2 regions of the Aeribacillus sp. FSL W8-0870 genome follow, and region 2 is predicted to be linked to the other one. Evidence: predicted binding sites of a transcription regulator. Region 2 holds the regulator's gene; the other holds the start of a gene.
The links. Region 2 encodes LexA, which represses DNA repair genes until DNA is damaged. Its sites were predicted from a motif close to CGAACATATGTTCG; they were not measured.
Positions count from the first base shown of each region.

Region 1: a site for LexA is predicted at 3,342-3,355, ahead of uvrB (excinuclease ABC subunit UvrB). Genes of this name have one in related genera too.

Region 1 covers NZ_CP150165.1:838,231-844,795, forward strand. Annotated here, with positions in the region: gene NSU02_RS04045 (heavy metal translocating P-type ATPase) at 1-1,888, shown strand, start outside; partial or broken gene NSU02_RS04050 (ROK family protein) at 2,035-2,930, shown strand; gene NSU02_RS04055 (DUF2198 family protein) at 3,068-3,298, shown strand; gene uvrB (excinuclease ABC subunit UvrB) at 3,424-5,406, shown strand; gene uvrA (excinuclease ABC subunit UvrA) at 5,413-6,565, shown strand, end outside.
Region 2 covers NZ_CP150165.1:2,208,470-2,215,034, reverse strand. Annotated here, with positions in the region: gene NSU02_RS10715 (lysophospholipid acyltransferase family protein) at 1-291, opposite strand, end outside; gene gdhA (NADP-specific glutamate dehydrogenase) at 1,024-2,403, opposite strand; gene lexA (transcriptional repressor LexA) at 2,733-3,356, opposite strand; gene NSU02_RS10700 (LysM peptidoglycan-binding domain-containing protein) at 3,515-3,829, shown strand; gene NSU02_RS10695 (recombinase family protein) at 3,848-4,498, shown strand; gene NSU02_RS10690 (DUF896 domain-containing protein) at 4,574-4,804, shown strand; gene tkt (transketolase) at 4,876-6,565, shown strand, end outside.

The DNA of each region.
Region 1 (6,565 bases), 1.4 Mb from region 2:
AGAAAATAAACATGAAGATACACATTCTTATTTATTGTGGCTCGTTTTGCTCTCGGTTTTAGCTTTTATAGCTGCTGTTGTGTTCGAAAAAACATTATCACCATCCGCCGCTGTTACAATGTATATAATTGCTACGGTGATCAGCGGATATAAAACATTTTTGAAAGGGGCCAAAAACCTCGTTCGATTGAAATTTAATATTGACACCCTTATGACAATTGCTTTGATTGGAGCTTTTGGCATTGGAGAGTGGAAGGAAGGTGCTGTTGTTGCCATTTTATTTGGAGTGAACGAATATTTAGAGGGCTTGGGAATGGAAAAGGCCCGTCGTTCTATCGAATCGCTTTTAGAAGTTGCGCCGAATGAAGCTACGATTGTTATAGATGGTCAGGAAAAGAAAGTTTCCATTCATGACATCAAGGCAGGGGATATTGTTCTTGTCAAAGCCGGTGAAAAAATTCCATCGGATGGGATAGTGGTGGAAGGGAAAAGCTCAGTTAATGAAGCGGCCATTACTGGAGAATCTCTCCCTGTTGAAAAGGAAGCAAAAGATGAAGTGTTTGGCGGAAGCATTAATAATGAAGGAATTTTGAAAGTTCGGATAACAAAGCCTTATGAAGAATCGTCTCTAGCGAAAATTTTGCATTTAGTTGAAGAAGCGCAGGAAACAAAAACGCCGACTGAGCAATTTATTAATAAGTTTGCGAAATATTATACTCCTTTGATCATGCTTATCTCTCTTGTCGTTATTTTTATTCCGCCGCTTTTCTTAGGAGTTGATTGGAGAACATCTTTATATCAAGGATTGGCAGTGTTAATTGTCGGCTGTCCATGTGCATTAGTTTTATCCTCTCCCATTGCTATCGTTTCAGGAATCACGAGAAATGCACGCAAAGGCATTCTTGTAAAAGGCGGGGTTTATTTAGAGCAATTAGGGAAAATTGGAATAATAGCTTTTGATAAAACAGGAACACTGACAAAAGGGGAGCCTTATGTAGAGAAGTTTGTAGAATATGATCCTTCTTTTTGGAGCATCATCGGATCAATTGAAAAATCCTCTACTCATCCGATCGCTAAAGCCATTATGAAAAAAATAGATGAGTTAAACGTTTCCCTTTTGGAGGCTCGCTCCGTTGTTGCAACATCAGGTGAGGGAATAAAAGCGGAGATAGACGGGAAGGAATACCGTGTCGGCAATGAAAAAACGATTCAACATCTTTCGCTCAGCGAAAATGTAAAGGAAGACATAAAGGCCTTTAAACAGGAAGGACTAACAATCGTTTTGGTTTCAGATGACAAAAACGTTCTCGGTATGGTCGGTATAGCGGATGAAATTCGACAGGAAAGCAGCCAGGTGATCCGCATGCTTCACCGAACAGGTGTGAAGAGGACTGTCATGTTGACAGGAGACCACGAAAAAACTGCTGAAAAAGTGGCGAAAAAGGTTGGTTTAAGTGAATATTTTGCAAACCTTCTGCCGGAAGAAAAGGTGGAAAAGGTAAAAGAGCTGTCTCTCTCAGGAAAAACGGCAATGATCGGAGATGGTATCAATGATGCGCCTGCGCTCGCAGCTGCTGATTTAGGCATTGCAATGGGAAAAGGAACAGACAGCGCAATTGAAACGGCTGATATCGTTTTAATGCAAGATCATTTAGGAAAGCTGCCTGAAGCTATTTCAACCGCCAAAAAGGTGAACAGAATCATCAAGTTAAACATCGGGATTGCTCTAGGTTTAAAAGCCGCTGCACTGCTGCTGACGATTCCAGGCTGGCTTACGCTTTGGATAGCCATTCTGTCTGATATGGGGGCGACTGTTTTAGTGACCCTCATTAGTTTAACGATTTTATGGGAACGAAATAAAAAACTTCTAAATGAGGCTTTCAGCTAATGGCTGATCGCCTTTTTTTCTTGCATTTTTTAATATTTCTCTTCCATAAACATATGACATTTATTATAATCTTATTAATTTGACAACCTGCCGCTAATGAAAAATTGGACATAACATTATGGACAAAATCATGGGAGGAATTGTGCATGCTTTTAGGTGCAATTGAAGCGGGCGGAACAAAATTTGTCTGTGGAATTGGAGATGAAAACGGAAATATCATCGAGCGGACTTCTTTTCCGACGACAACGCCTGATGAAGTGCTTGAACAAGTGGTCAAATTTTTTCGGGATAAAGATATTAAAGCGCTTGGAATTGGCTCATTCGGTCCGATTGATTGATTGATTTAGATCGCACAAGCGAAACATTCGGATACATAACATCTACTCCGAAGCTACAGTGGGCGAATATAAATCTTGTCGGAGCGATAAAAAAAGAATTCCCTATTCCAATTGGCTTTGATACCGACGTCAATGCAGCAGCGCTGGGGGAAATGAAATGGGGGGCTGCGAAAGGTCTGAATAGCTGCATTTATATGACGATCGGTACCGGGATCGGAGTCGGTGCCATCTCTGAAGGACATCTAGTACACGGGCTAATCCATCCGGAAATGGGGCATATGCTTGTTCGGCGCCATCCTGAAGATTCGTTTGCCGGCAATTGTCCGTATCACAAAGATTGCTTGGAAGGAATGGCATCCGGTCCAGCAATAGAAAAACGCTGGGGAAAAAAGGGGCAAGAATTAGAAAAAAATGAGAAAGTATGGGATTTGGAAGCGTACTATATTGCACAAGGAATTGCCAACCTTATACTCGTTTTATCGCCTAAAAAAATAATAATTGGCGGCGGAGTCGCCAAACAAAAGCAATTGTTCCCCCTTATACATCAAAATGTTCAAGCTTTATTAAACGGTTATGTTCGCCATGAAGTGGTGCTAGAAAACATTGCAGATTATATTGTTCCGCCCGGATTAGGGGATAATGCGGGACTTTGCGGAGCAAACGGTTTAGCATATGAGGCGTTTTTGGAGCATAATCAAAAATAAAGCATTCATAGTGAAAGAACATTGATTGCCATTATTGTTCAAAAAGCATCGGTATGTGGTTTTGCTTGAAAGCTTTTGAACGGCTTCCATATAATAAAGGTATAACCGTTTAACCGTTGATGAAAAGAGGTTTTTTTATGATCAAGCTTGTGTTTGCCGCATTCGCCCCTTTTTTGCTTGTCTTATTTTTCACAAGAGTTACATATAGTCATGTCGTTGGGACATTGTTGACGGCTGGTTTATTAATTGCCTCTTATTTTGCAGGTCATATGGATACTATTTATATCGCCATTTTGGATGTAGCCAGCTTAGCAGCTGGTTTTATCGCTGCCAGAAGCATGAAAAAGGATAAGAAAACATCTACTTAAACCTGTTCAACACGATTGACAGGTTTTTATTGTCTATGAAAATCAAACGTCAGTTCGTATTTTTGGTGATTCAGCCTGATTATATGTTAAAATAAAATATAAGTTTCTGAATTGGAGGATGTTCCATGGATCGGTTTGAATTAGTTTCAAATTACCAGCCTCAAGGAGATCAGCCGAAAGCTATCAAAGAGCTGGTGGAGGGAATCAGGCAAGGAAAAAAACATCAGACATTGTTAGGTGCAACTGGAACTGGCAAAACGTTTACGATATCCAATGTGATTAAAGAAGTGAACAAACCGACGCTGGTCATTGCCCATAATAAAACGCTTGCCGGACAGCTGTATAGCGAGTTTAAAGAATTTTTCCCGAACAATGCAGTTGAATATTTTGTCAGCTATTATGACTATTATCAGCCGGAAGCGTATGTTCCGCAAACAGATACGTATATTGAAAAAGATGCGAGCATTAATGATGAAATTGATAAATTAAGACATTCGGCCACCTCTGCATTGTTTGAACGGAAAGATGTTATTATTATCGCAAGCGTTTCTTGCATATATGGTTTAGGTTCGCCAGAAGAATATCGTGAGCTGGTCGTTAGTCTTCGCACAGGAATGGAAATCGAGCGCAATGACTTGCTGCGCCGTTTAGTGGATGTGCAGTATGAAAGAAATGATGTAGATTTTCGCAGGGGAACTTTTCGCGTGCGCGGGGATGTAGTGGAAATTTTCCCTGCTTCGCGCGATGAACATTGTATCCGCGTGGAATTTTTCGGAGATGAAATCGACCGTATCCGTGAAGTTGATGCGCTGACAGGCGAAATTATTGGAGAGCGGGAGCATGTAGCGATTTTCCCGGCATCACACTTTGTGACAAGAGAAGAAAAAATGAAAATTGCCATTGCTAATATTGAAAAGGAGCTTGAGGAACGGCTGCATGAACTGCGGGAGAATGGAAAGCTTTTGGAAGCGCAACGGCTCGAGCAACGGACAAGATATGATTTAGAAATGATGCGGGAGATGGGCTTTTGCTCCGGGATTGAAAACTACTCCCGTCATCTTACATTAAGACCGCCCGGTTCGACTCCTTATACGCTTTTAGATTATTTTGGAGATGATTTTTTGATCGTCATTGACGAGTCGCATGTGACGATTCCGCAAATCCGTGGGATGTACAACGGCGACCAGGCGAGAAAACAAGTGCTTGTCGATCATGGATTCCGTTTGCCTTCAGCACTTGACAACCGTCCGTTAAAATTTGAGGAATTTGAAAAGCATATGAAACATGTCATTTATGTTTCTGCCACCCCTGGGCCGTATGAGCTGGAGCATACGCCGGTTGTTGTTGAACAGATTATCCGCCCGACTGGACTTTTAGATCCAACCATTGACGTCCGACCTGTTGAAGGGCAAATAGACGATTTAATCGGCGAAATTCAAAAGCGGGTTAAACGGAATGAGCGGGTGCTTGTGACCACATTAACGAAAAAAATGGCGGAAGATTTAACGGATTATTTGCGGGAAATCGGGATTAAGGTGACATATCTCCATTCCGAAATTAAAACGCTCGAGCGCATTGAAATTATCCGCGACCTGCGCCTTGGCAAACATGAAGTGTTGGTCGGGATCAATTTGCTCAGGGAAGGGCTTGATATTCCGGAGGTCTCTCTCGTTGCAATTTTGGATGCAGATAAAGAAGGATTTCTTCGTTCGGAACGTTCTCTTATTCAAACAATCGGACGGGCGGCTCGGAACGCAAACGGGCATGTCATTATGTATGCTGATACAATCACAAAATCGATGGAAATCGCCATAAACGAAACAAAACGGCGTCGTGCGATTCAAGAGGAATATAACCGTCAACATGGCATTACGCCAAAAACGATTCAAAAAGATATTCGCGATGTAATTAGGGCGACATATGCAGCGGAAGAGGAAGCAGAATATAAAACGGAAAAGGCTGTGAAGCTGAACAAAATGTCGAAAAAAGATCGAGAACAACTGATAGCCCGTATGGAAAAAGAAATGAAAGAAGCTGCAAAAGCATTAGATTTCGAAAGAGCTGCTGAACTGCGCGATCTAATTTTGGAGATGAAAGCGGAAGGATGATTGGATATGGCAATGGATAAAATTGTTGTAAAAGGTGCACGCGCTCATAATTTAAAAAACATTGATGTCACGATTCCAAGAGACAAGCTTGTCGTTGTAACAGGTTTATCGGGATCGGGCAAATCTTCTTTAGCATTTGATACAATTTATGCAGAGGGACAGCGGCGATATGTGGAGTCTTTATCTGCCTATGCCCGCCAATTTTTAGGACAAATGGATAAACCTGATGTCGATGCGATCGAAGGCTTATCGCCGGCCATTTCGATTGATCAAAAAACGACAAGCAGAAATCCGCGTTCAACGGTCGGAACGGTGACAGAAATTTATGACTACCTACGGCTTCTTTTTGCCCGTGTCGGGCGGCCGACATGTCCGGTGCATGGGATAGAAATTTCTTCGCAAACAATCGAACAGATGGTTGACCGGATTATGGAGTATCCGGAACGGACAAGACTGCAGGTTCTTGCTCCTATTGTGTCTGGAAAAAAAGGAATGCATGTGAAAACATTGGAGGAAATAAAAAAGCAAGGGTTTGTCCGCGTGCGGATTGACGGAGAAATGATGGAGCTTACCGATGATATTTCTCTTGAAAAAAATAAAAAACATTCCATCGATGTCGTTGTGGATCGGCTGATCGTGAAAGAGGGGATTATAAGCCGGTTGACCGATTCGATTGAAACAGCTTTAAAATTAGGTGATGGAAAAGTCATAATTGACATCATCGATGGCGAAGAGCTGCTTTTCAGTGAACATCATGCCTGCCCGATTTGCGGTTTTTCGATTGGAGAGCTTGAACCGCGGATGTTTTCCTTTAACAGCCCATACGGAGCTTGTCATGCTTGTGACGGCTTAGGTTCAAAACTAGAGGTGGATTTGGATCTCGTTATTCCAAATAAAAACTTGACATTAAAGGAACACGCAATTGCACCGTGGGAGCCGACAAGCTCTCAATATTATCCGCAGCTTCTTCAAGCGGTTTGCAACCATTACGGTATTGATATGGACATTCCGGTTAAAGATATACCGAAACATCTGCTCGATAAAATTTTATTTGGAAGCGGCGGGGAAAAAATTTATTTTCGCTATGAGAACGATTTCGGGCAAATCCGGGAAGGCTATGTAGAATTTGAAGGTGTGGTCCGCAATATAGAACGGCGCT
Region 2 (6,565 bases):
AGGAATTTTTAGTGCGCTCGGTCCAGGATTTTCACGATTAACTGGAAAAGCATGCATCTTTTTCAAAAACCAACCTATGAGCGTGTTCTGAAACAATTCTTTTTTGGCCATATAATGGACATGAATTGGAAAAAGTGCTGCGGCGAGCAAGACTACATCTACCCAGCTGCGATGAGAGCATGTAACAATAAAACGATGGTCTGCCGGAATATGCTGCTTGCCTTTGACTTCTAGCAAACTAAAAATTTTAATGATCAATATTGCAAGTTTTCCTGCTAAATGATAAATCATTTTGTTCCCCCCCCGAATGACTTCCAGAAATATGTTTGCGTTGCAAAAGATCTGTATTTTCGGTTAGGGCGCATGTCGATTTTGTCTGCGTTCAGTTTAGCATTTTTACGTGATGCATGTAAAGTCGGTAGTACATCGTCAACGAATCGTCTTATCCAAAGTCAGTCAGTGAAAATACCGCCGTTTCATTGGAGGATGGGCAGCCGTATTCGGTGTTTTTTAGATGAACAAGTATTTGTGCTGAAGGTTATTGGCACTGGATAGAAGGAGCAACCATATCAATAATAAAATGCTTTAATTGGAAAAATCAATTTTAATAGCAGTTACTTTGTTTCTATAAATTTTATACTTGATGATACAAAATATTGAGAGTAAAGAAGAGAAGAAGCAGAAAAACAAACATCAGTGCAATCTGTCTTTTTTATTTAAAAAGCAAGAGAGATAATCAATCCAGGCATCAGCGTAAAAAAATATGTAAGATAATCTGACATAAAACTTCAATTCTCTCATTGAATGGGATACACTGATAGGGAAAAATTTGATCCAATCGTGGAAATAAAGAAGAGTGAATTTGGATCGGTGTGATGTCAATTTCTATTCACTCAAGTTAAGATGGGGTATTATAGTGAGCATGATGAATCGCCAAAGCAGGGTAGGTAAAGCTTTAGCGATTATCATATATGTTTACTCACTATAAAGAATAAATGATGGAAATGACCATTTTTCTATCTTTTAAATGACTCCTTGTTCTACCATTGCATCAGCGACTTTTTTAAATCCTGCAATGTTAGCGCCGACGACAAGATTTCCGGAGCAGCCGTATTCATTTGCAGCGTTGACGCAATTTCGGTAAATGTTCTTCATGATATCACGTAATTTTGCGTCGACATCTTCAAAGCTCCAAGATAATCTTGCGCTGTTTTGAGCCATTTCTAATGCTGAAACAGCAACTCCGCCTGCGTTAGCAGCTTTTGCAGGTCCAAAAAGAATATTGTTTGATAAAAACACGTCGATCGCTTCTAATGTAGACGGCATGTTGGCGCCTTCTCCAACAGCTTTGAGTCCGTTGGAAACAAGGAGTTCAGCTGCTTTTTTATCGATTTCATTTTGAGTAGCGCATGGGAGGGCAATATCGCACGGAATGGACCAAATTCCGGAACAGCCTTCATAATATTCTGCATGAGGATGTTCATTTACATATTCTTTAATTCTTTTTCTTTCAACTTCTTTTAACCTTCTAACCGTTTCAAGATTAATTCCATTTTTATCAAAAATGTAGCCATCAGAGTCGCTGCATGCGACAACTTTTGCACCTAATTGTGTTGCTTTTTCAATCGCATATATGGCAACGTTCCCAGAACCAGAGACAACAACTGTGCTTCCTTTGAAGCTTAATCCATGGTCTTTAAGCATTTCTTCAACAAAATAAACAGTTCCATACCCTGTCGCTTCGGTTCTCGCTAGGCTTCCGCCGTAACCAATGCCTTTTCCGGTTAACACCCCAGCTTCAAATCCGCCGCGTATTCTTTTATATTGGCCAAACAAGTATCCGATCTCTCTTGCGCCAACTCCAATATCACCGGCAGGAACGTCAATATCTGGTCCAATATGTTTGTAAAGCTCTGTCATAAAGCTTTGTGTAAATCTCATAATTTCCCCATCTGATTTACCTTTCGGATCAAAATCAGATCCGCCTTTTCCTCCGCCGATCGGCTGCCCAGTCAATGAATTTTTGAAGATTTGTTCAAATCCTAAAAATTTAATAATGCTGGCGTTGACGGTCGGGTGAAAGCGCAAGCCTCCTTTATATGGCCCAATTGCACTATTATATTGCACTCTAAATCCGCGGTTTACACGCACTTTTCCTTCGTCATCCACCCATGGAACGCGAAAAATGATCAATCTTTCCGGCTCAACAATTCTTTCAAGTATTCCGTGTTTTATATATGTAGGATGTTGAGCAAATACAGGCACAAGCGAGTCAAATATTTCTTTTACAGCTTGAAGAAACTCAGGCTCATTCGGATTTTTTTCTTGCACGGATTGAAATACTTCATTGACATATTGCTTTGCATTTTCCAATTCACTTTGTTTCATAAGTAATTGATTCATAGCACCTCTCCTATACCTAAAATTTAAGCAGTTAGAAGAATTCAAACAATTCAGTAAATCATCCCGGCACTGGCTAAGGAAGCGAAATCTACAATAAAAAATTCTACAACAAAATAAATCAAAAAACAATGACTGTTGAGAATTGTTGCATAATAGCTTTGCATGCAGGCGCGGAGAAGGCGCCTGAAATTTGTTTCATTGAATCTAGCTTGTCTGCATACATATTGATTAGAAAACATTTTTAAAAATTTAACATCGCTAAGAGAGGGAATTTTGAAAATTTTATAAAAAGAAAAAGGATGCCTCACCTGTTTTGAGACATCGAATATTCAGTGTATGGAGCGGTATAGCCCGATCACTTTTCCGAGTATTGTCACATTTTTTAAAATAATCGGTTCCATTGTTGGGTTTTCCGGCTGAAGCCGTATAAAGTCTTTTTCTTTGAAAAACCTTTTTACGGTCGCTTCATTGTCGTCTGTGAGCGCGACAACGATGTCGCCGTTATTGGCTGTTTGCTGCTGTCTGACAATAACTAAATCTCCGTCCAGAATGCCTGCTTCGATCATGCTTTCTCCGACTACTTCAAGCATGAAAAGTTGATCATCACCTGATGCAATATGATTCGGAAGCGGAAAATATTCTTCGATGTTTTCAACGGCAGTGATCGGAATACCAGCCGTCACTTTTCCTATGACCGGCACGTTGATCACATTGTTTGTTAGAAGGTGGCTGCCATCATCGTCCAAAATTTCAATGGCTCTCGGCTTTGTGGGGTCTCTTCTAATCAGTCCTTTGCTCTCAAGCTTTGCTAAATGCCCGTGAACAGTTGAACTGGAGGCAAGACCGACCGCTTCGCCGATTTCTCTTACAGAGGGAGGGTATCCTTTCTTTTTTACTTCCTCCTTAATGAAGTTCAAAATATCTTGTTGTCTCTTAGATAATTTTGTTGACATGTCAAGCACCTCAGTCATATCAATTTGTGTCGATTATAGCATGATTTTTCCAAAAAAGCAAACGTAAGTTCGAATATTTGCTTGACAGAAACATGTGTTCCCTTTTATACTTAAAAACAAAAAACCGAACAAATATTCTGTTTCAGGGGCGGTTCTAAATGGATAAATTATCATGGTCTTACATCGTTTCTTTTTTCCTTGTCATCATGGCGGCAGTTTTGGCGATTTCGTATACTGGAGAAAGGGAAGAGCTCGATCATTATTTGGAGGTTCAAGTGAAGGAAGGGGACAGTTTGTGGAAAATCGCTGATGAATATAAAGAATATGACAATATGTCTCATTCAGAGTTTGTTAAATGGGTTCAGGAGCGAAACAATCTCCAAAGCCTTGTTGTAAAACCGGGGGAAACAATCGTCATTCCGATTGAAAAAAATAAATACTACAATGCTGAATATTTGGCAAACAAAGAATAACCGCAAGGAGCATTTAACATGAGAGCAGTCGTTTATGCAAGAGTCAGCACTGAAAAAGATGAGCAGGAAACATCTTTGAAAAGACAGAAGGACGAGCTGTTAAAGCTCGCAGCTGAAAACGGTATGGAAGTTGTTGAAGTGATAGAAGAAAAAGCGAGCGGGTATGATGTTGATCGTGAAGGGGTTTTTCAACTGCTGGAATTGATTGAGGAGAAAGAAATTGAAGCGGTATTAATACAGGATGAAACAAGAATTGGCAGAGGGAATGCCAAAATCGCCATTGTCCATTCCATTTTGAAACAAGGTGTGAAAATTTTCACCGCTGCCCATCGCGGGGAGATGGAACTGTCTGAATCAGACACGATGGTGCTTGAAATCATAGGAATTGTCGAAGAATATCAACGAAAAATTCATAATTTGAAAATAAAGCGGGGAATGTTGAGAGCTATACAAAATGGGTACAGGCCTGAAAAAAATTTAAAGAATAGAAATTCTTCCTATAAAAGAGAGCGAAAAGAAGTTCCGATCGAGGAGATTGACCGATTGCGGAAAAACGGCCTGACATTTTCAGAAATAGCGGCAACATTAAGAGGATTCGGCTATGACGTTTCAAAAGCTACTGTCCATCGCAGATATCAACAATTTTTGTCAGAAAAAGGAGAATCATAGCAATAATTGTTGTCATTAGTGGTCGCATTTAGTATGATAAAAGAGCGCGGCAAAAATATACAAGGGGTTCAGCTTATGATTTCAAAAGAAAAACTTAACCGTATTAATGAACTATCTAAAAAGTCTAAGTCAGAAGGATTGACGCAAGAGGAAAAGCTTGAGCAGCAGCAATTAAGGCAGGAATATTTAGAGTCGTTTCGTCGGGATTTTCAAAACACCTTAAAAAATGTTACAGTGATTGATCCGAAAGGTAATGATGTTACACCGGAAAAATTGAAAAAATTTAAAAATAAAAGGCTGCATTAACGGATGGGTGTTGCCTTATTGCAACAATAAAGATAAGATTATAAACTGAAAATACAGATGAGAGGATGATAATGGTGACTCATTCCATTCAAGATTTATCCATCATGACGATTCGAACATTATCCATTGACGCGATTGAAAAGGCGAATTCCGGACATCCTGGAATGCCAATGGGCGCCGCACCAATGGCTTATGCGCTGTGGACGAAATTTATGAACATTAACCCTGAAAACCCTAATTGGTTTAATCGAGATCGCTTTGTTTTATCTGCCGGACATGGGTCGATGCTGCTTTACAGCTTGCTTCATTTATCGGGTTATGATCTTTCCATGGATGATATTAAGTCGTTTCGTCAATGGGGAAGCAAAACACCTGGACATCCTGAATACGGACATACACCTGGCGTTGACGCAACAACTGGACCATTAGGCCAAGGAATAGCAATGGCCGTTGGAATGGCGATGGCAGAACGTCATTTAGCAGCTACATACAATAAAGAAGGATACAATATTGTTGATCATTACACATACGTCATTTGCGGTGACGGTGACTTAATGGAAGGGATTTCCTCTGAAGCAGCTTCCTTAGCTGGTCACTTGAAGCTTGGACGATTAATTGTTCTTTATGATTCGAATGATATTTCCCTAGATGGGGATTTAAATAAATCATTCTCAGAAAATGTAGAAGAGCGCTTTAAATCTATGGGCTGGCAAGTGCTGCGCGTTGAGGACGGCAACAACATTGAAGAGATTTCGAAAGCCATTGAAGAAGCCAAATTGGATGAACAACGACCGACATTAATTGAAGTAAAAACAACAATCGGATATGGTTCGCCGAATAAAGCAGGCACTTCTTCCGTTCATGGTTCGCCGTTAGGCCCAGAAGAGACAAAATTGACAAAAGAAGCCTATGCATGGACATTTGAAGAAGATTTCTATGTTCCAGCAGAAGTTTATGAGCATTTTGAGAAAAATGTAAAAGAACGTGGAAAGCAGAAAGAAATTGAATGGAATAATTTGTTTGAAAAGTATGAGAAAGAATATCCTGAACTTGCAAAAGAGTTAAAGGCAGCAATCAATGGTGAATTGCCAGAAAATTGGGATCAATCTTTACCTTTTTATGAAGAAGGAAAAAGCGTTGCAACCCGTTCTTCTTCTGGAGAAGTATTAAATGCAATAGCTGAAAAAGTTCCTTATTTCTTTGGGGGATCTGCAGACTTAGCTGGATCAAACAAAACGACAATAAAAGGTTCAGGAGACTTTTCTGCGGAAGATTACAGCGGACGAAACATTTGGTTTGGTGTCAGAGAGTTTGCCATGGGAGCAGCATTGAACGGTATGGCTCTGCATGGAGGTTTACGTGTTTTTGGCGGAACGTTCTTTGTTTTCTCTGATTATTTGCGCCCAGCGATTCGTTTAGCAGCATTAATGAATCTCCCTGTAACTTACGTGTTCACTCATGACAGCATAGCGGTTGGAGAAGACGGACCAACACATGAGCCGATTGAACAATTAGCTTCTTTGAGAGCAATGCCGAATCTTTCTGTCATTCGTCCAGCTGATGGAAATGAAACAAGAGCTGCGTGGAAGGCTGCGCTGGAATCTAAATCAACACCGACTGCATTAGTATTAACGCGCCAAAATTTAGAAACTATTAAAGGTACGAAAGAAAATGCTGAAGAAGGTGTTGCAAAAGGCGCTTATGTCATTTCACCGGCGAAATCGGATCAACCGGATGCTCTTCTACTTGCATCAGGTTCAG